Linked DNA regions of Aquibium microcysteis. The protein of the gene in region 3 interacts with the protein of the main gene of each other region in a pairwise test. Links are inferred from orthologs where the notes say so. Each region holds a gene or a part of one and is shown on either strand. Other genes may lie near its edges. The genes, in order: IAI54_RS17905, IAI54_RS24695 and ndk.

The links.
Region 1: the proteins of ndk (region 3) and IAI54_RS17905 interact in binary tests that used the Escherichia coli proteins (3 or more experiments, as listed by UniProt). The link is inferred for Aquibium microcysteis from one-to-one orthologs.
Region 2: the proteins of ndk (region 3) and IAI54_RS24695 interact in binary tests that used the Escherichia coli proteins (3 or more experiments, as listed by UniProt). The link is inferred for Aquibium microcysteis from one-to-one orthologs.

The regions. Positions count from the first base shown.
Region 1 is NZ_CP061080.1:3,845,297-3,851,113, reverse strand. The notes cover bases 1,615-4,571. They hold IAI54_RS17905 (5-formyltetrahydrofolate cyclo-ligase), read left to right. Parts: upstream 1,615-2,770; coding sequence 2,771-3,373; downstream 3,374-4,571. Other genes in these bases: IAI54_RS17895 (TerC family protein), read left to right, coding at 4,272-4,571; IAI54_RS17900 (TIGR00282 family metallophosphoesterase), read left to right, coding at 3,384-4,214; IAI54_RS17915 (DUF4345 domain-containing protein), read left to right, coding at 2,090-2,542; IAI54_RS17920 (AAA family ATPase), read right to left, coding at 1,615-1,961. Also shown: IAI54_RS17925 (glutathione S-transferase family protein), read right to left, coding at 1-154; more of IAI54_RS17920, read right to left, coding at 1,122-1,614; more of IAI54_RS17895, read left to right, coding at 4,572-5,054; IAI54_RS17890 (MBL fold metallo-hydrolase), read right to left, coding at 5,098-5,817. UniProt on the Escherichia coli protein: Involved in the removal of 5-formyltetrahydrofolate.
Region 2 is NZ_CP061080.1:5,239,175-5,244,906, forward strand. What follows is about bases 1,033-3,904. They hold IAI54_RS24695 (uracil-DNA glycosylase family protein), read left to right. Parts: upstream 1,033-1,980; coding sequence 1,981-2,829; downstream 2,830-3,904. Other genes in these bases: IAI54_RS24690 (TetR/AcrR family transcriptional regulator), read right to left, coding at 1,131-1,811; IAI54_RS24700 (GMC family oxidoreductase), read left to right, coding at 2,834-3,904. In the rest of the region: IAI54_RS24685 (acyltransferase family protein), read right to left, coding at 1-871; more of IAI54_RS24700, read left to right, coding at 3,905-4,474; IAI54_RS24705 (NIPSNAP family protein), read left to right, coding at 4,471-4,791; IAI54_RS24710 (BMP family ABC transporter substrate-binding protein), read left to right, coding at 4,862-5,732. UniProt on the Escherichia coli protein: Excises uracil residues from the DNA which can arise as a result of misincorporation of dUMP residues by DNA polymerase or due to deamination of cytosine.
Region 3 is NZ_CP061080.1:6,055,797-6,061,427, reverse strand. The notes cover bases 1,926-4,696. They hold ndk (nucleoside-diphosphate kinase), read right to left. Parts: upstream 3,637-4,696; coding sequence 3,214-3,636; downstream 1,926-3,213. Other genes in these bases: IAI54_RS28520 (DinB family protein), read left to right, coding at 4,503-4,696; IAI54_RS28525 (glutathione S-transferase family protein), read right to left, coding at 3,742-4,434; IAI54_RS28535 (putative bifunctional diguanylate cyclase/phosphodiesterase), read left to right, coding at 1,926-3,129. Outside these bases: pgsA (CDP-diacylglycerol--glycerol-3-phosphate 3-phosphatidyltransferase), read left to right, coding at 1-45; moaD (molybdopterin converting factor subunit 1), read left to right, coding at 42-308; IAI54_RS28540 (molybdenum cofactor biosynthesis protein MoaE), read left to right, coding at 311-769; more of IAI54_RS28535, read left to right, coding at 886-1,925; more of IAI54_RS28520, read left to right, coding at 4,697-5,015; IAI54_RS28515 (hypothetical protein), read right to left, coding at 5,003-5,239; IAI54_RS28510 (hypothetical protein), read left to right, coding at 5,238-5,631. UniProt on the Escherichia coli protein: Major role in the synthesis of nucleoside triphosphates other than ATP. The ATP gamma phosphate is transferred to the NDP beta phosphate via a ping-pong mechanism, using a phosphorylated active-site intermediate.

The DNA.
Region 1 (5,817 bases), 2.2 Mb from region 3 along the record:
CCGGATTGACCTTCAGATAGTCCGGCGCCTGCGCCTCGCCCTTGCGGATGGCGACGCGGGTGTCCCCGTAGTCGGCCCCTGCCGCTTCCAGCGCGATGCGCACGCCCAGCGAACAGGCGGCGCGGTCGTAGTAGAGATTGAGCTTGGTCTTCATAGTGTGTCCTCCTCATAAGTCCGGGGGGAGGGCATAGCGAATTCACTGGCAAAATCCAGTGCGCCTGCAACCTGTCCTCAGATCGGATGGGATTTAAGGCGAGTTAACAGACATGGTTTACGAATCCTTGACGAATCGGATTCGAGGCAATATCTAGGGATTCGTCACGCAGATGCACAAGATAGATGGTTAACGAATCGCGTATCAGAGAGAGGGATCTCGTTCTACCGGTTCTCCAGCTTATCAAGGAGTTTGGAGACCCGAACTCAGGGCTCGCAATAACCGAGATTACTAAGTATCTACGAAAGCGGATTGATCTATCAAACGAAGATCGTGAAATCTTAAAAGGAAGAAAGGACGATCGATTTAGCCAAGTTGTTAGGAATCTTGTAAGTCATCGAACTCTTGAGAAGGACGGTTTGGCTATTTATCGGCGCGGGGAGCGCTTTGGAAAAGGCTCATACCTCTTAACTCCTAGGGGGGATAGTCTTGTAGGCGAAAGTGAACGAACTCAGTTGGACCTGTTTCGTCGCTGACTGAAATGTAACGAATGAGGTTGAAATGGAAAGACGAACCACGTGAAGCCCGGAGGCCCACGTGGTTCAGATCCTCAGCGAAGCGCTGGCTCGAAATTCGAAACCAAGCGAACACTGACCTAGCAATTCAAGATTCGCATGGTTTCGGCTCCCGTTCAATATCGAATCCGATATGGAGGCCGAAATGGCTCAATACTATATGAATGCAAACGCGCAGGCGAATGGCGATCACGAGGTCCATCGTGAATCCTGCCACCGTCTCCCTGCACTTCACAACCGTAGACCGCTTGGAGAGCACTACTCGTGCCATTCGGCTGTCTCGACTGCCAAGCTCTATGACTATATGGCTGATGGTTGCTATTGGTGCTGCAACGAGTGTCACACTCGGTAGTGCAACCTACGCGGGCGGCGCTAGCGCCGCCCGTTCACGCTCACCCCTGCCGGCGCGCCATGAAAGCCAGCCGCTCGAACAGATGGACGTCCTGCTCGTTCTTCAGAAGCGCCCCGTGCAGCTTCGGCAGGGCATTCTTGGCCTCGCCACGCAGGTCGGCCGGGTCGACGTCGTCGGCCACCAGCAGGCGGATCCAGTCGAGCGCCTCCGAGGTCGAGGGCTTTTTCTTCAGCCCCGGCACCTCGCGCACCTCGTAGAACTGGGTCAGCGCGGCGCGGACGAGATTCTGCTTGATGCCGGGATAGTGCACCTCGACGATCTTCTGCAGCGTCTCGGCCTCCGGGAAGCGGATGTAGTGGAAGAAGCAGCGGCGAAGGAAGGCATCCGGCAGTTCCTTCTCGTTGTTGGAGGTGATGATGACGATCGGCCGCTGCACCGCCTTCACCGTCTCGCCGGTCTCGTAGACGAAGAACTCCATGCGATCGAGTTCCTGCAAGAGGTCGTTGGGGAACTCGATGTCCGCCTTGTCGATCTCGTCGATCAAAAGCACCACCTTGCGGCCGGCCGCGAAGGCCTCCCACAACTTGCCGCGCTTGATGTAGTTGCGGATGTCGTTGAAGCGCTCGTCGCCGAGCTGGCTGTCGCGCAGCCGCGACACGGCGTCGTACTCGTAGAGGCCCTGCTGCGCCTTCGTGGTGGATTTCACGTGCCACTCGATCAGGTCGAGGCCGAGCGCGCCGGCCACTTGGCGGGCGAGTTCGGTCTTGCCGGTGCCCGGCTCGCCCTTGACCAGAAGCGGCCGTTCCAGCGCGATGGAGGCATTCACCGCCACCATCAGATCCTTGTCGGCCACATAGGCTGCCGTGCCTTCGAAACGCATGCGTGATTGTCCCGGATGATTGTTCAGACTTGTCGCAAACCGTAGGGAACGAGACCGACAGGCGCAAGGGTGCACCCGGTCAAGACGGCGGTGCGAAACTTCGCCGCTCCCGTCGCCGTTCACCCTGCATGACACAGAGAGCCGGGAACGCCCCCGACGCCATCGCGACAGGCAAAGACGCGACCGCGCGGCGCGCGCTGCAGGTCTTCATCGCCGTCGCAGGCTGCCTGCCCGTCTTCGCCGGCGCGGCGGGCATCGTCGCGGGGCCTCGCTTCCTCGGCGCAACGTCACCCTGGCCGGTCGATCTCGACAGCCATATGCGCTTCCTGTCCGGCGTCTTTCTGGTCGTCGGCCTCGCATGGTGGAGCTGCATTCCGTCGATCGAAACGAAGGGTGAGCGGCTGCGCCTGCTGGCGGCGATGACCTTCGCCGGCGGACTCGCGCGGCTCGCGTCGCTCGGTCTGGCCGGCGCGCCGTCGGCCGGGCACCTCGCCGGACTGGCCATGGAACTCGTCGCCGTGCCGTTCGTCGTGCTCTGGCATGCGCGGGGCGTTCGAATGGGATGGCGCAGGCCCGGGTGACGTCCTATATTGGTATCGGCGGTCTGCGCTTCGCGGCAGGAATAACATTCCCCGGGGCCTTACTGATCCCAAGGGAGCTGTCCCTGGGAGGACCCGTGGGTCCTTCCATACGGCGCCCACCTACGTTGTAGGCACCCGGGATCAACCTTTCCACCGGTTGTCGTGGATCGTCATCTATCCGTCGCCTGCCGGGTTGAACCCGGGGCCGTCATCGTCCAAAGCTTGGCGATGACCGAAGAACACCACTCCTCCAATCGTGAATTGAAGAAGGCCCTTCGGCTCGAATCGCTCGCCCGTCGTGATGCGCTCGATCCGCACCGGCGCATCGAGGCTGCGCTGGTGATCGCCGAGGCCGGTCTTTCGGCCATCGGCGTCGAGCCCGGCGACGTGGTCTCCGGCTTCATGCCGATCCGCAGCGAGATGGACACGCGACCGCTTCTGGCAGCCCTCGCGGAGAAGGGTGCGCGGGTCTGCGTTCCCGCGATCCTCGACAAGACAACCATCGTCTTCCGCGAACTGGTGCGAGGCGCGCCACTGGTCGACACCGGCTTCGGGACCGTCGGTCCGGCCGAAGACGCCGCGGTGCTCGATCCGACGATCATGCTGGTGCCGCTCGCGGCCTTCGACGCGCGCGGCCACCGCATCGGCTACGGCGCCGGCCACTACGACCGCGCCATCGCGCGGCTTCACGCGCGGGGACTCCATCCGCGTCTTTTCGGGATCGCCTTCGACTGCCAGGAGGTCGAACGGGTGCCGGCCGAGGCGCACGACGTGCCGCTTCCGGCGATCCTGACGGAAAGTGGCTTGCGGCGGTTCGAGATCGAGGGATAAAGCTCAATTCATGAGACTTCTCTTCCTCGGTGACATGGTTGGCCGCTCCGGCCGCACGGCCGTCTGGCAGCGCCTTCCCGGGCTCATCTCGGATTTCCGGCTCGACTTCGTCATCGTCAACGGTGAGAACGCGGCGGGCGGCTTCGGCATCACGGAAGACATCTTTCGCTCGACGCTCGACGCCGGCGCCGACGTCGTCACCACCGGCAACCACGTCTGGGATCAGCGCGAAGCCCTGCAGTTCGCGCCGCACGAGGAGCGTTTCCTGCGCCCGGTCAACTTCCCGCGCGGCACGCCCGGCCGTGGCTCCGGCCTCTACGTCGCCCGCAACGGCGCGCGCGTGATGGTGTCCAACATCATGGGCCGCGTCTTCATGCATCCCGAGCTCGACGATCCCTTCCAGGCGGGGGAGCGCGAACTCGCCGCCTGTCCGCTCGGCGAGCAGGCGGATGCGGTGGTGATCGACTTCCACGCCGAGGCGACCAGCGAGAAGATGTGCTTCGCCCATTTCGTCGACGGCCGCGCGAGCCTCGTCGTCGGCACGCATACGCACCAGCCGACGGCCGATCACCAGATCCTCAACGGCGGCACGGCCTACATCTCGGACGCCGGCATGTGCGGCGACTATGATTCCTCGCTCGGCATGGACAAGGAGGAGCCGCTCAACCGCTTTCTGTCGAAGGTGCCGCGCGGCCGTTTCGAGGCGGCGAGCGGACCGGCGACCATCTGCGGGCTCGGCGTCGAAATATCCGACCGCACCGGGCTGGCCGAGAAGGTCGCTCCGCTCAGGCTCGGGCCGCGGCTGCAAGAAACCGTGCCCGTCTTCTGGAACGGCGGTTGACCCCAGCCGTTTAGCGGCGCAACCGTGCCTTCACCGCGCTCGAAGGATCCCCGTCCCATGCCGTTCTCCGACGTTCTCGCCTCGCATCTCGACTGGTTCGCCGACCCGTCCGCCTGGGTGGCGCTGGCCACGCTCGTCGTGCTCGAGATCGTGCTTGGCATCGACAACCTGATCTTCATCTCCATCCTCACCAACCGGCTTCCCGCCCACCAGCAGAAGAACGCGCGCCGCATCGGAATCGGCGCCGCGCTGGTCCTGCGCCTGATCCTGCTCGCCACCGTCTCCTTCATCGTGACGCTGACGACCCCCGTCTTCACGCTGTTCGACCACGGCTTTTCCTGGCGCGACCTGATCCTGATCGCCGGCGGCCTGTTCCTGGTCTGGAAGGCCACCAAGGAAATCCACCACACGGTCGATCCCGAGGACCCCAAGGAAGACATCGTCGGCCGCGCCGTGTCGATGTCGATCGGCGCCGCGATCGTCCAGATCCTGCTGCTCGACCTCGTCTTCTCGATCGATTCCATCATCACGGCCGTCGGCATGACGGACGAGATCGCGATCATGTACATCGCCGTGATCTGCGCGGTGACGGTGATGCTCATCGCGGCCGAGCCGTTGTCGCGCTTCATTGCCAAGAACCCCACCATCGTGATGCTGGCGCTGGGCTTCCTCCTGATGATCGGCATGACGCTGATCGCCGACGGCATGGGCTTCCATGTGCCGAAGGGCTACATCTACGCGGCGATGGGCTTCTCGGCGCTGGTCGAGACGCTCAACATGCTGGCGCGGCGCAAGAAGGCGGCAGACAAGGCGCGCGGCATCGGCGACGCCGGGCACTGACCCGCCCGCCGATCCGCACGCGCGCTCCCGGCGCGTGCGGCGGTCACACGCCCTGCAGGATCAGGATCGTCGGGCGGCGGGGCAGGTCGCGCAGCGAGATCGTGAAGCTGCGCTCCGCACGGTAGTCGACGGCGTAGCTGTTGCCCATCATCGCCAGAAACTCTCCCATCGGCGTCGAGTGCCGGTGCATCGGCAGCACGATCGAGGAGGAGAGACGCGTCGTGATCTCGCTCATGTTGGCGAGCGACTGCGTCATCCCGCCGTCGACGGGCACCATCACGATGTCCAGCCGGCCGATCGCGCCGTAGTGGGCGTCCGTCAGGGCGTGATGCAGGTGGCCGAGATGGCCGATGCACAGGTCCGCCACCTCGAAGATGAAGATCGAATTGGCGTTCTCCTCCATCGTGCCGAAACGGCGGATGTCGGTCGTCACGTTGCGGATGTAGACGTCGTCAACCACCACCGCGTGGCGCGCCGGTTCGCCGCCGTCCGGGTTCCAGCCCGGCAGGACGTGCTCGATCGCTGGATCCGGGCTCGTGGTGAAGTGGGTCGTGTGCGCCTTGTTCATGGTCACGACGCGCGGCAGCGGGTCGCGGCCGTAGATGCCGGAATAGTCTGTGGCGACCCGGACGCCGCCGGGCGATTCGATGACGTAGGTCGAGTGTCCGGCATAGGTGATCGTCACCTCGCCGGACGTGCGCGTCGCCTGCGCCGGCACGTAGCTCGCATAGGTCACGGACGGCAGCGCCTGCGCGATGGCGAG
Region 2 (5,732 bases), 820 kb from region 3 along the record:
CGACGATCGAGTGCGCGCCAAGCCAGCGCAGCCAGGAGGCCCATGGCGCGCGGGCCAGCAGCGCGGCGACGGCGACGATGCCGAGCGCGCCGGCGAGGCCGAGCGCGAGCGAGACGCCCGGCAGTTCCGACAGGCCGCCGGTCGCCCCCGTGTCGCCGCTCTCGCCCTGGATCAGGAAGCCGAGCGCTTCGGGTGTCGGCGTGAAGACGAGGAGCCCGTTGACGAGTCCGAAGGCCACGAGCCCCGCGAGTGCCAGGCCCTGCCGCCGGGCCGCCGCCGCAGCGAAGGCGAAGACATGCGGGGCCAAGGCGTAGCCGGCGAAGAAGAAGACGTAGCGCTGCGCGAACTCGTCGAACACCACCCATCCGGTATGCACCGGCAGCGCTTCCAGCACCGCCGCCCAGGCGAGCACGAACCAGACGGGCAGCCCGCGCACCAGGCGCGTGAACAGGAAGAACACCGGCAGCACGTAGATGAACCACAGCGTGCCGAAGGGCTGCCACAGCGCCTGCAGCCAGCCCGACAGCGGCGCGTTCCAGCCGCCGGCCGCGGCCGCCATCTCCGGCGCCTTGAAGGCGAACTGGATGGTCAGCCACAGAAGGTAGAAGTAGAGGAAATGCACCACCTTTCGGTCGAGATAGCGCCGCCAGGGCCGGTCGATGGTGAGCGCCAGGAAGAGACCGGAGATGAGGAAGAAGTCGGGCATGCGGAACGGCCGCGCGAAGGCGACGACGGCGTGCATGAAGCCTTCTTCGGCCATGGCGATCTCGACGCCGATCGTGGCATGCACCATCACCACCAGGATGATGCACAGCCCCTTGGCGGCGTCCACCCAGTCGACCCGGCCCTCCGCCCGTTCCCTCTCCGTCATTCCGTCGCATCCCTTCGCCGGCTCGGCCGGCCCCGGGCACACCCCTACGCCGACGGTGCAACCAAAGGCTTAAGCCCAGCGCTGCTCACGCAAGCGTGATCCGGCGCCGGCCGCCGGCGACGTGGGGTGGAACAAGGCACGGGCGTCCTCGGCTCGTCAGGAGCGGCACGCCGCCGGGGGAGAGCCGGTCTTCGCCGCACCCGTCATCATCGCGTGCAGATCATGCGCGATGGAACCCGTCCGCGGGACGTCGAGGCGGCTATCGGCCGCCGGCCTCGGCATCCGTCGTCGCAGGAAGGCATCCGTCCAGGATCAGCTTCACGATCGTGTCGCGCGCTTCGACGTAGTCGGCAGGCCGGAGCTTCGGCTTTTCGAGCGTCATGGCGGCGACCTCCGCGAAATCCGCGTAGAACTGCGTCGAGGCCCACAGCATGATGAAGAAGTGCTTCGCCGCCAGCGGGCGCAACTTCCCCTGCCGGATCCAGTCTTCCACCACCTCCACCCGCTCGCGGGTGATGTCCTGCATGTGACGGCGCTGCGCCCGCGACAGGAAGCCGCCGCCGCGCATCATCTCGTTGGCGAAGAAGCGCGACTGGGTCGGATGGCGCCGGGAGTAGTCGAGCTTCGCCGCGATGTAGCCGGCGATCGCCTCGCTCGGCTCCCGGTCTGCCCGGATGTGCTCCAGCGCCTGATCCCAGCCCTGCAGCAGGCGTTCGATCAGGACGCCGTAGATCGATTCCTTGGTCTCGAAATAGTAGTACACGTTCGCCTTGGGCAGGCCGCTCGCCTCGGCGATCTCCGCGATCCGCGTCCCGTCGAATCCCTTGCGCGCGAACAGCTCGACCGCGGCCTTCAGGATTCTGGCCTCGTTGCGCGCGCGGATCCGCTCCTCCGGCGCCCTGGTGGCCCTGCGCTTCGGCGTCGCGCTGCTCTGCTCCATTCCTGATCCTCCTTGATCCCCGTCTTACATCCCGCCGGACGCGCTTCCAACGGCCTTCTCCGGCCTATCCCAAGAATCTGACGTTCCGGTCAGGAAATGCGTTCCAGGAAGTTGACTTTCTGGTCAACTTTTGGATTCATTGCGGAGCGTGAGGGGAGCGTCGGCGGACATGGCTGCAAGATTGGTCGATGCACTGCGTGACGTCCTCGCCGGCTGGCAGGACGACGTTCCCGCGTCGTGGATCCCGGTGCTTCGCCAGGTGGAACTCGGCTTCGACGGATGCGACCCCTCGCTCGACTTCGAGGCCTGGGAGCCGATCTTCCCGTCCCGCAGGGCGCGCGGGTTTCCCGGCGCTCCCGCCGGGGCCCACATGCTGCGCGCCTTCGACGGCATCGATCCGGACGCGGTGCGCTGCGTGGTCCTCGGGCAGGATCCCTATCCGGAGCCGGGCTTCGCGACCGGCCGCGCCTTCGAGGCAGGCAACGTCGCGGCCTGGCGGGAGCTCGACAAGATGTTTTCCAGAAGCGTGCGCGCCTACATGCAGCAGATCTGCGCCGCGCGGACCGGGCGTCCCGAACTCGCGCGCTCCTTCGGCGACTGGCCGGGACTCTTGAGCGAGATCGAAGCCGGCTCGGTGCGGATCGAGCCGCCGGGCGAGATCGCGGACCGGTGGGTGAGGGAAGGCGTGCTGCTGCTCAACTCCTCGCTCACCCTCTCGCGCTTCCGGGTCGAGGTCGATCCCCACCAGTCGCGCGGCCACCTGCCGGTCTGGCGTCCGCTGATCCAGGCGGTCCTGCGCCATCTCGCGGCATCCGGCCGGCCGATCGTCTATCTCGGCTTCGGCGACGCCGCCGCGGAGAACCTGCGGCTCGCGGGCCTCGACACGCCGCGGGATCCGCAGGCGACGTTCCAGCGCCCCCATCCGGCCTTCGCCGACGATCTGTTCTCCCTCGAAAACCCGTTCGTCGCCTGCAACCGCCATCTGGCGGCTGCCGGCCTGCGGCCCATCGGCTGGTGACGCCATGACGAAGACGAAGACAAAGACCTGGGACTACATCATCGTCGGCGCCGGCTCCGCCGGCTGCGTGCTCGCCAACCGGCTCTCGGCCGACCGGAACAACCGGGTGCTCCTGCTGGAGGCCGGCGGCCGCGACCGCAATCCGCTGTTTCGCCTCCCCATGCTGATGGGGAAGCTCTTCCAGTCCGGGATCTACAACTGGCACTACCACACCGAGCCCGAGCCGCACCTCGACGGACGGTCGCTCTACTGGCCGCGCGGCAAGGTGCTGGGCGGCTCCTCCACCATCAACGGCATGATCTACGTGCGCGGCAATCGCCACGACTACGATCGCTGGGCGCAGCTCGGCTCGCCGGGCTGGTCCTACGAGGACGTGCTGCCTGCGTTCCGCCGCTCCGAGGGACACATCCAGCGCCGGGATGATTTCCACGGTTCGCAAGGCGAGCTCACGGTCTGCCGGGCCCGCAGCACGAGTCCGCTGCACGACGTCTTCGTCGAGGCGGGCACGCAGGCGGGCCACGCCGCCAACGACGACTTCAACGGGGCCGAGCAGGACGGCGTCGGCAAGTTCGACTTCACCATCAGGGACGGCAAGCGCTGGTCCACCTCCTTCGCGTTCCTGCGCCCGGTGCTGTCGCGCCCGAACCTGTCGGTCGAGACCGAGGCGCTGACCGAACGCGTGCTCATCGAGAACGGCCGCGCCGTGGGCGTCCGCTATAGCAAGGGCGGGGCGGTGCACGAGGTGCGGGCCGAGCGGGAGGTCGTGCTGGCCTGCGGCACCGTCAATTCGCCGCAGATCCTCATGCTGTCGGGCATCGGACCGGCGGACCAACTCGCCGCGCACGGCATCGAGGTGGTCCACGACCTGCCGGGCGTCGGCAAGAACCTGCAGGACCATGTCGACTGCGTGATGTCCTGGGAATGCCGGCAGCCGGTCACGCTGCATGGCGATCTGCGCGCCGACAAGCTGGTCTGGTCGGTCGTGCAGGGGATGCTGTTCGGAACCGGCGTCGTCACCACCTTCCCCTACGAGGCGGGGGCTTTCCTCAAGTCGCGGCCGGACCTGCTGGCGCCCGACATCCAGCTGCATTTCATGCCGGCCCTGGAGAAGACGGCGAACCTGCACTTCCCCAATCCGTTCCGGCGCCGGCGCGCGATCGAGGCCGACCACGGCTTCACGCTCAGGGTCGGGCCGGTGAACCCGGAGAGCCGCGGCGAGATCACGCTGGCGTCGGCCGATCCCGCCGAAAAGCCGCGTATCCGCGCCAATTACCTTCAGTCGGACTTCGACCTCCGCACCATGATCTCCGGCATTCGCATGACGCGCGAGATCATCGCCCAGAAGGCGTTCGACCCCTTCCGCGGCAAGGAACTCGCTCCCGGCCCGGGTGTCGGCAGCGATGCCGAGCTGGAGACGTGGCTGCGGGCGACGGCGATGACGACGTTCCACCCGGTCGGCACCTGCAAGATGGGCATCGACGCGATGGCCGTCGTCGACCCGCGGCTCAGGGTGCGCGGCATCGAGGGACTGCGCGTCGCCGACGCCTCGATCATGCCGATCATTTCCAGCGGCAACACCAACGCGCCCGCCATCATGATCGGCGAGCGGGCGTCGGACTTCATCCTCGGGGAGACCAGCGCATGATCGTGGAGCACCGCACCTACACCTTCCGGCCCGGCACGGTCGACGGCTGGCTGAGGAAATACGAGACCGAGGGGCTCCCGATCCAGAAGCGCCATCTCGGTCGCTTCATCGGTCTCTTCGTCAGCGAGATCGGCGCGCTGCACACCACCGTGCTGATCTGGAGCTACGACAGCCTCGCCGACCGCGAGGCGCGGCGCGCGGCCATGTATGCCGATCCCGAATGGCAGTCCTTCATTTCCGGCGTCTGGTCGCTGAACGCGATCCAGAGCCAGAACGTGATGATCATGAACCCGGCCTCGTTTTCGCCTGGAGCCTGATCGAACGCAGCAGTCCGAGCAACCCATCGACAAGACCGGCCAACGGCAACATCCAGAGGAGAAAAGACACATGACCAGCAAGCAGACCACTCTCTCGTTCCTGCGGTCGTCCTTCGACCGCCGATCCTTCCTGAAGACGGCGGCCGGAACGGCCGCGATCACCATGACCGGCGCCCTGACGGCGGCGGTCGCGCAGGCGCAGGGCGGACTGATCGCCCTCGTCCACACGCAGGCGGCCGGCGATGCCGGACCGGTCGATTCCATGATCGCCAAGCTCAAGCAGCTGTCCGAGGAGAAGGGGCTGGAGCACCGCGCCATCTATGCGCAGGACCCCGCGACCTACGAAACGATCTTCCGGACCCTGGGCGACGCGGGCGCCGCGGTGGTGGTGTCGACGTTCAACGAGGTGGCCGAACCCTTCAAGGCGGTGGCGCCGTCCTATCCGGATACCAAATGGATCCAGCTGTTCGGGGATCCGTTCGAACCGGCGATTCCGAACGTTGTGACGGTCTCCTACGACTACTATCTCGGCTGCTACCTGTCCGGCATCTTCGCCGGGCGCATCAGCAAGACCGGCAAGATCGGCTTCATCGGCGGCATCTCGATCCCGCCGCTCAACGCCGACTTCAATGCGCTCAAGGCGGGCGTGCTGTCCGTGCGCCCCGACGCCACCGTGACGGCGGCCTTCGCGGGTTCCTTCCAGGACCCCGCCAAGGGCCAGGAGATCGCCACGCAGATGTTCTCCGACGGCATCGACTACATCCAGACGGACGCCGCCGCGACCGATTTCGGCATCATCGCCGCAGCCAACGAGGCCCCGGGCCGCCATGTCAGCGCGCTCGACCCGGCGCAGTTCAAGCTCGGACCGAAGTCGCTGATCTCGATCGTCGGCCTCGACTTCGGCGTCTCGCTCTACAACGAGACCTCCAAGGCGCTCGGCG
Region 3 (5,631 bases):
TGGGACTATTTCCGCGCCGGAATGAAGCACATCGCCGACGAATGACGGAGGCCGCCGTGAAACTCGTCTATTTCGCCTGGGTGCGCGAACGCATCGGCTTGTCGGAGGAAGAGATCGCGCTGCCGCCCGAGGTCGCGACCGTGCGGGACCTGCTGGCCTGGCTGCCCGGGCGCGGCGACGGCTACGCGGCGGCGCTGCGGCATCCGGACGTCATCCGGGTCGCGATCGACCGCGAACACGTCGACCATGGCCAGCGGCTCGCCGGGGCCTCCGAGGTCGCCCTGTTTCCGCCGATGACCGGAGGCTGACGATGCCCGCCGAGCCCGTCGTGCGCATCCAGGCGGAGGATTTCGACCTCGCCGAAGAGGTCGCGAAGCTGACGGCGGGGCGCGGCGACGTCGGCGCGGTCGTGACCTTCTCGGGCCTGTGCCGCGACGAGGCCGGCACGCTGGCGGCCCTCGAACTCGAGCATTATCCCGGCATGGCCGAAGCGGAGATCCTGCGGATCGCGCGGCAGGCCGCCGAGCGATGGCCGCTGACGGGTCTGGTGGCGATCCACCGCCACGGGAAGATCGAGCCGGGCGGCAACATCGTGCTGGTGGTGGCCGCCTCGGCGCACCGGCAGGCGGCGTTCGAGGGCGCGTCCTTCCTGATGGATTTCCTCAAGACCCGCGCTCCCTTCTGGAAGAAGGAGCACAGGACCGACGGCACCGCGGGCGGTTGGGTCGACGCCAAGGATGCCGACGACCGCGCCGCCGGCCGCTGGTGACGGGCAGGTCAGGAACCCGTTAACCATCCGACGAGGCGACACCGGCCAGTTAGAAATATCGCAAGCAGCCGTCCCTAATGTACCGTCCGTTGAAGAGGTCAGACGGGGTTCGGCGCTTGATCGAGGGTGCGGGTTTCGATTTCATGGGAATCGCGCTTCTCGCCTCCTCCGCGCTCGCCCTCGTCATGGGGCTGATGGCCTCGGCCTATCGCACCCAGTCCCTGAGTGCCCTCGAGGACCGGGCCTACATGCGCGGGCTCCTCGACAACCTCTCCGAGGGCGTCTACCGCTCGTCGCTCGACGGACGGCTGCTCAGGGCGAACCGCGCCCTGGTGCGGCTGAACGGCTATGGCAGCGAGGAAGAGATGCTCGCCACCGTCACCGACATCGCCAGCGAATGGTATGTCGAGCCCGGGCGGCGCGAGGAGTTGCGTGCCCTGCTCGAACGGGACGGCAAGATCGAAGAGGTCGCCTCGGAAATCTATCGGCACAAGACGCGGGAGCGGATCTGGGTCAGCGAGTCCGCCCGTCTGGTCCGCCACTCGTCGACCGGACAGCCGCTGTACTACGAGGGTTCCGTCCGCGAGATTTCCGAGACGATGGCACGCCTCGCACTGGAGGCAACGTTCCGGAAGCTGACGAGCCACCTGCCCGGTGCCCTTTTCCAGTTCCGGACGCGCGACGGCGGCCGGCAGGTGACGGTGGAATACGTCAGCGTCGGCTACTTCGATATCGTCGAGATGTCTCCGGAGGAATGGCATGCGACCGACTTCCTCCTGTCGAAGCTCGTCCATCCCGACGACGTCGACGGCTACACGGAAGGCTTCCGCAAGGCCATCGACGGCGTCACGCTGCTGGACCACGAGTTCCGCATCGTCACGCCGCGGGGCACGGAGAAGTGGCTGCGCATGACCGCTCAGCGGGAGCCCGGTCCGGGTGGGGAAGGCGGAACCTGGTACGGCTACATTTCGGACGTCTCCCTGCGCAAGCGCCAGGCGCTGGCAATCGAGAAGCTCGCCTATTTCGACCCGCTGACGGACCTTCCGAACCGGCGCATGTTCATCGACCGGGTAACCGAGACGATGCGACGATGCGGCCGCGGCGACACGAAGGGCATCCTGCTGTACATCGACCTCGACAATTTCAAGTCGCTGAACGACACGCAAGGCCACGATGTCGGCGACGCCTATCTGGTGGATGTCGCGCATCGCCTCAGGACCAGCGTCGGACCGGGCGACGTCGTCGCGCGGATGGGGGGCGACGAGTTCGTGGTGGCCATCGAGACGACGACGACGGAAGGTGCGGTCGCCTCCGCCCTCGCGATCGGCGCCGGCAACAGGATCATGGCGGCGCTGCGGCGGCCTTTCGAGCATGGGGACCTGCGGCACAATTCGTCCGCCAGCATCGGCGTGCTCGTCTTCGGCGGCGACGCGGCGAACCCTGACGACCTCCTCAAGCGCGCAGACGTCGCCATGTACCGCGCCAAGGCTTCGGGCCGGGATGCGATGGCGCTGTTCGAGACGGAATGGCTCGAAGGGGAAGCCGAGCGCTTCACGCTGCTGGCCGAACTGCGCAAGGCCATCGCCGAGGAGACGCTCTCGTTGCGCTTCCAGCCGCAGATGGACAGGCGGCTGCGTGTGGTCGGCGCAGAGGGTCTGCTGCGCTGGACCCATCCCGGACTGGGTTCAATCGCGCCCGACCGCTTCATCCCGCTGGCAGAGCAATCGGGCCTGATCCACGCGCTCTGCAGGCTGGTGCTCGACCAGGCGATCCGGCAACTCGCGGCGTGGGCCCGCGATCCGGCGACGGCGGGGCTGCGTCTGTCGGTCAACATCAGTGTCCAGTCCTTCGCCGGCAGCACGGCGGTGGAGGGGCTCATCGCGATGATCGAGAGCCACGGCGTCGACGCCTCGCTGCTGACGCTCGAGTTCACGGAGCATGTGACGGCGGGCGACCTCGCCGCGATGGGCCACAAGATGGCAAAGCTGAAGGCACTCGGCGTGCGCTTCTCGCTCGACGATTTCGGCACCGGCTATTCATCGCTGTCGCGGCTGAAGCGCCTGCCCTTCGACGAGGTGAAGATCGACGGCAGCTTCGTCGCCGAGATCGACAAGTCCGAGGAGGACCGGGATCTGGTCCGCACGATCCTGGCCATCGCCGAGACTCTGCGGCTTCACGTCGTGGCCGAACACGTCGAGACGACGAGCCAGCAGGACTTCCTGCTCTCGGCCGGCTGCGGCGGCTTCCAGGGATATCTCTATGCGCCGGCGCTGCCGGCGGCGGAGTTCGAGCGCTTCGTCAGGGCCAGCGGCACCCAGCGCACGCCGGACCGGGGAGAGCACGAGCGTCTGTCGGCCTGACGCGACTGGCTTCCAAACGACACAGGCCGCCTCCCGGCGGCCTGTCAGTACGTGATCGGCCGCCGGTGAAGCCGGCGGGACGGATCAGCCGACGATCTCGATGTCGGCGAACCAGTACTTGATCTCCTGGGCGGCCGTCTCCGGCGCATCGGAGCCATGAACGGAGTTCTCGCCGATCGACAGGGCGTGCACCTTGCGGATGGTGCCTTCGGCGGCATTGGTCGGATTGGTGGCGCCCATCACTTCGCGGTTCTTCGCGATGGCGTTCTCGCCTTCGAGCACCTGGACGATCGTCGGACCCGAGGACATGAACTCGGTCAGTTCCTGGAAGAAGGGACGCTCCTTGTGGACGGCGTAGAAGCCTTCGGCCTCGCGCAGGCTCATCCAGACCCGCTTGGACGCGACGACGCGCAGGCCCGCGTCCTCGAGCATCTTGGTGATCGCGCCGGTCAGGTTGCGCCGCGTCGCGTCGGGCTTGATCATCGAGAAAGTGCGTTCGATCGCCATCGTCAGTTCCTTCATCTGTCCAATCGGGAAAGTCGCGGCTCTATACCGTCCGCCCTGACGAATGCCAAGGGTTTGCGCGGTGCATGGTGAAGCGGGGTGTGGCCGTCAGGCGGCGGCGGGCACCCGGGCGCCGAGGCCGTCGTGGAGGGCCAGGCAGCGCTCGAACCAGGCGCGGATCGGATCGTCGGCCGCGAGCGGCTGGTAGGACGAGACGACGCGGGCGAACTGGAAGGCGCCGAAGACGATGTAGTCCGCAAAGAGCGGCGAGGCGCCGCCGATGAAGGGCTGGTAGGACAGCATGCTGCGCAGCGGCTCGAGCGAGGCGCGGAACCCGGCCAGCCGCGCGTCGCGGTCGAGGGGGACCTCCTCGATCGGCTTGCCGAAACGCGGCTCGCGGGTGCGGCGGAAATGCGCCTGGTCCTCGGGCGCCAGGCAGTCGTGGATGTCCATCAGGATCGCCGCGCCGAGATAGGAATGGATGGTGAGCTGGGACCAGCGTTCCACGAACCGCGCCATCGCCTTGCCGCCCTCGCCCCCGAAAAGCGTCGGGCGATCCGGATAGGCCTCCTCGAGATAGAGCGCGATGTCGAAGGAGTCCGACACCAGCGTGTCGCCGTCGCGGATCAGCGGCACGATCTTCGTCGCGCCGCCCTCGATGGTCGGGATGCGCGTGAAGGGCGCCGGCATGGAGGTGAACGGGAGGCCCTTGTGGGCCAGCGCCATCGCCACCTTCCAGCAATGCGGGCTGAAGGGCCGGCCGGCGTCCGCGCCTACCAGGTCATAGAGCAGAATGGCCATTGGAACGGGTCCTCCACGGATGGTATCAGGAGCGGAATTGAGCCTGTTTCGCCGAAAAAGAAAAGATGATGAAGCCCCATTTCCGGATGCTCGCCGCCTACAACCGTTGGGCCAACGGCCAGCTCTACGACGCCGCCGCCGAGCTCACCGACGAGGCGTTCGCCCGTGACGTCGGGGCGTTCTTCAGGTCCATGACGGGAACGCTGAACCATATCCTGGTCGCCGACCGCATCTGGCTCAAGCGGTTCACCGCGGAGGGGGAAGCGCCGCGGGCGCTCGACGCGATCGTGCACCCGAATCTCGGCCCCTTGCGGCTGGCGCGCGAAGCCGAGGACGAGCGGATCACCGGATGGATCGAGACGCTCGACGACGCCGCGCTCGCCGGTCGCTTCACCTACATCACGGTCACCGACATGCGCAGGGTGAGCCAGCGGCTGGCGCCCGCCCTGACGCACTTTTTCAACCACCAGACCCACCACCGCGGGCAGGCGCACACCATCCTGTCCCTGCTCGGCAAGGAACCTCCCTCTCTCGACATGATCTATTTCCAGCGCACCGAGGAAGGTCGTCAGTTCGCCTGAAGTGGTTCGCAGTCCCACATCCTGCCTTCGAAGTATCGACGGCTCGAACCGTTAACGTTCGTCTTATCTGCCTGGAACCATTCGCCGAGACTCCGATTGCTATCACGACGGAATGACACCGTCGGTTGTAAAATATTGGCAACGGAGGAGCTTGAGATGATCCGGTTTGCAGCAATGACTTCAACCTTTTCGGCAATGGCCCTCGCTGCGGCGATGGCAACCATGCCTGCGCATGCGGACGGAGTCGGCGCGGGTGTCGGCGTCGGCATCGGTGGCATCGGGGTCGGTGCCGGCGTCGGAATCGGGAGCGGCGGCGTCGACGCCGGCGCGGCCGCATCGGTCGGCGGCTCGGGTGGCGTGAACGCCGGGGCCGGCGCCTCGATCGGGGGCGGCAGCGGCGTCGACGCCGGAGCCGGCGCTTCCATCGGCGGCAGCGGCGGCGTCAATGCAGGAGCGGGCGCGTCGATCGGCGGGGGCAGCGGCGTCAACGCCGGTGCGGGCGCGACCATCGGCGGCGGCAGCGGCGTCGGTGCCGGGATCGGCGTCTCCATCGGCGGGACCCCGGGCAGCCCGGGGTCGCCGGGCACGCCCGGCAACCCGGGCACGCCGGGGCAGC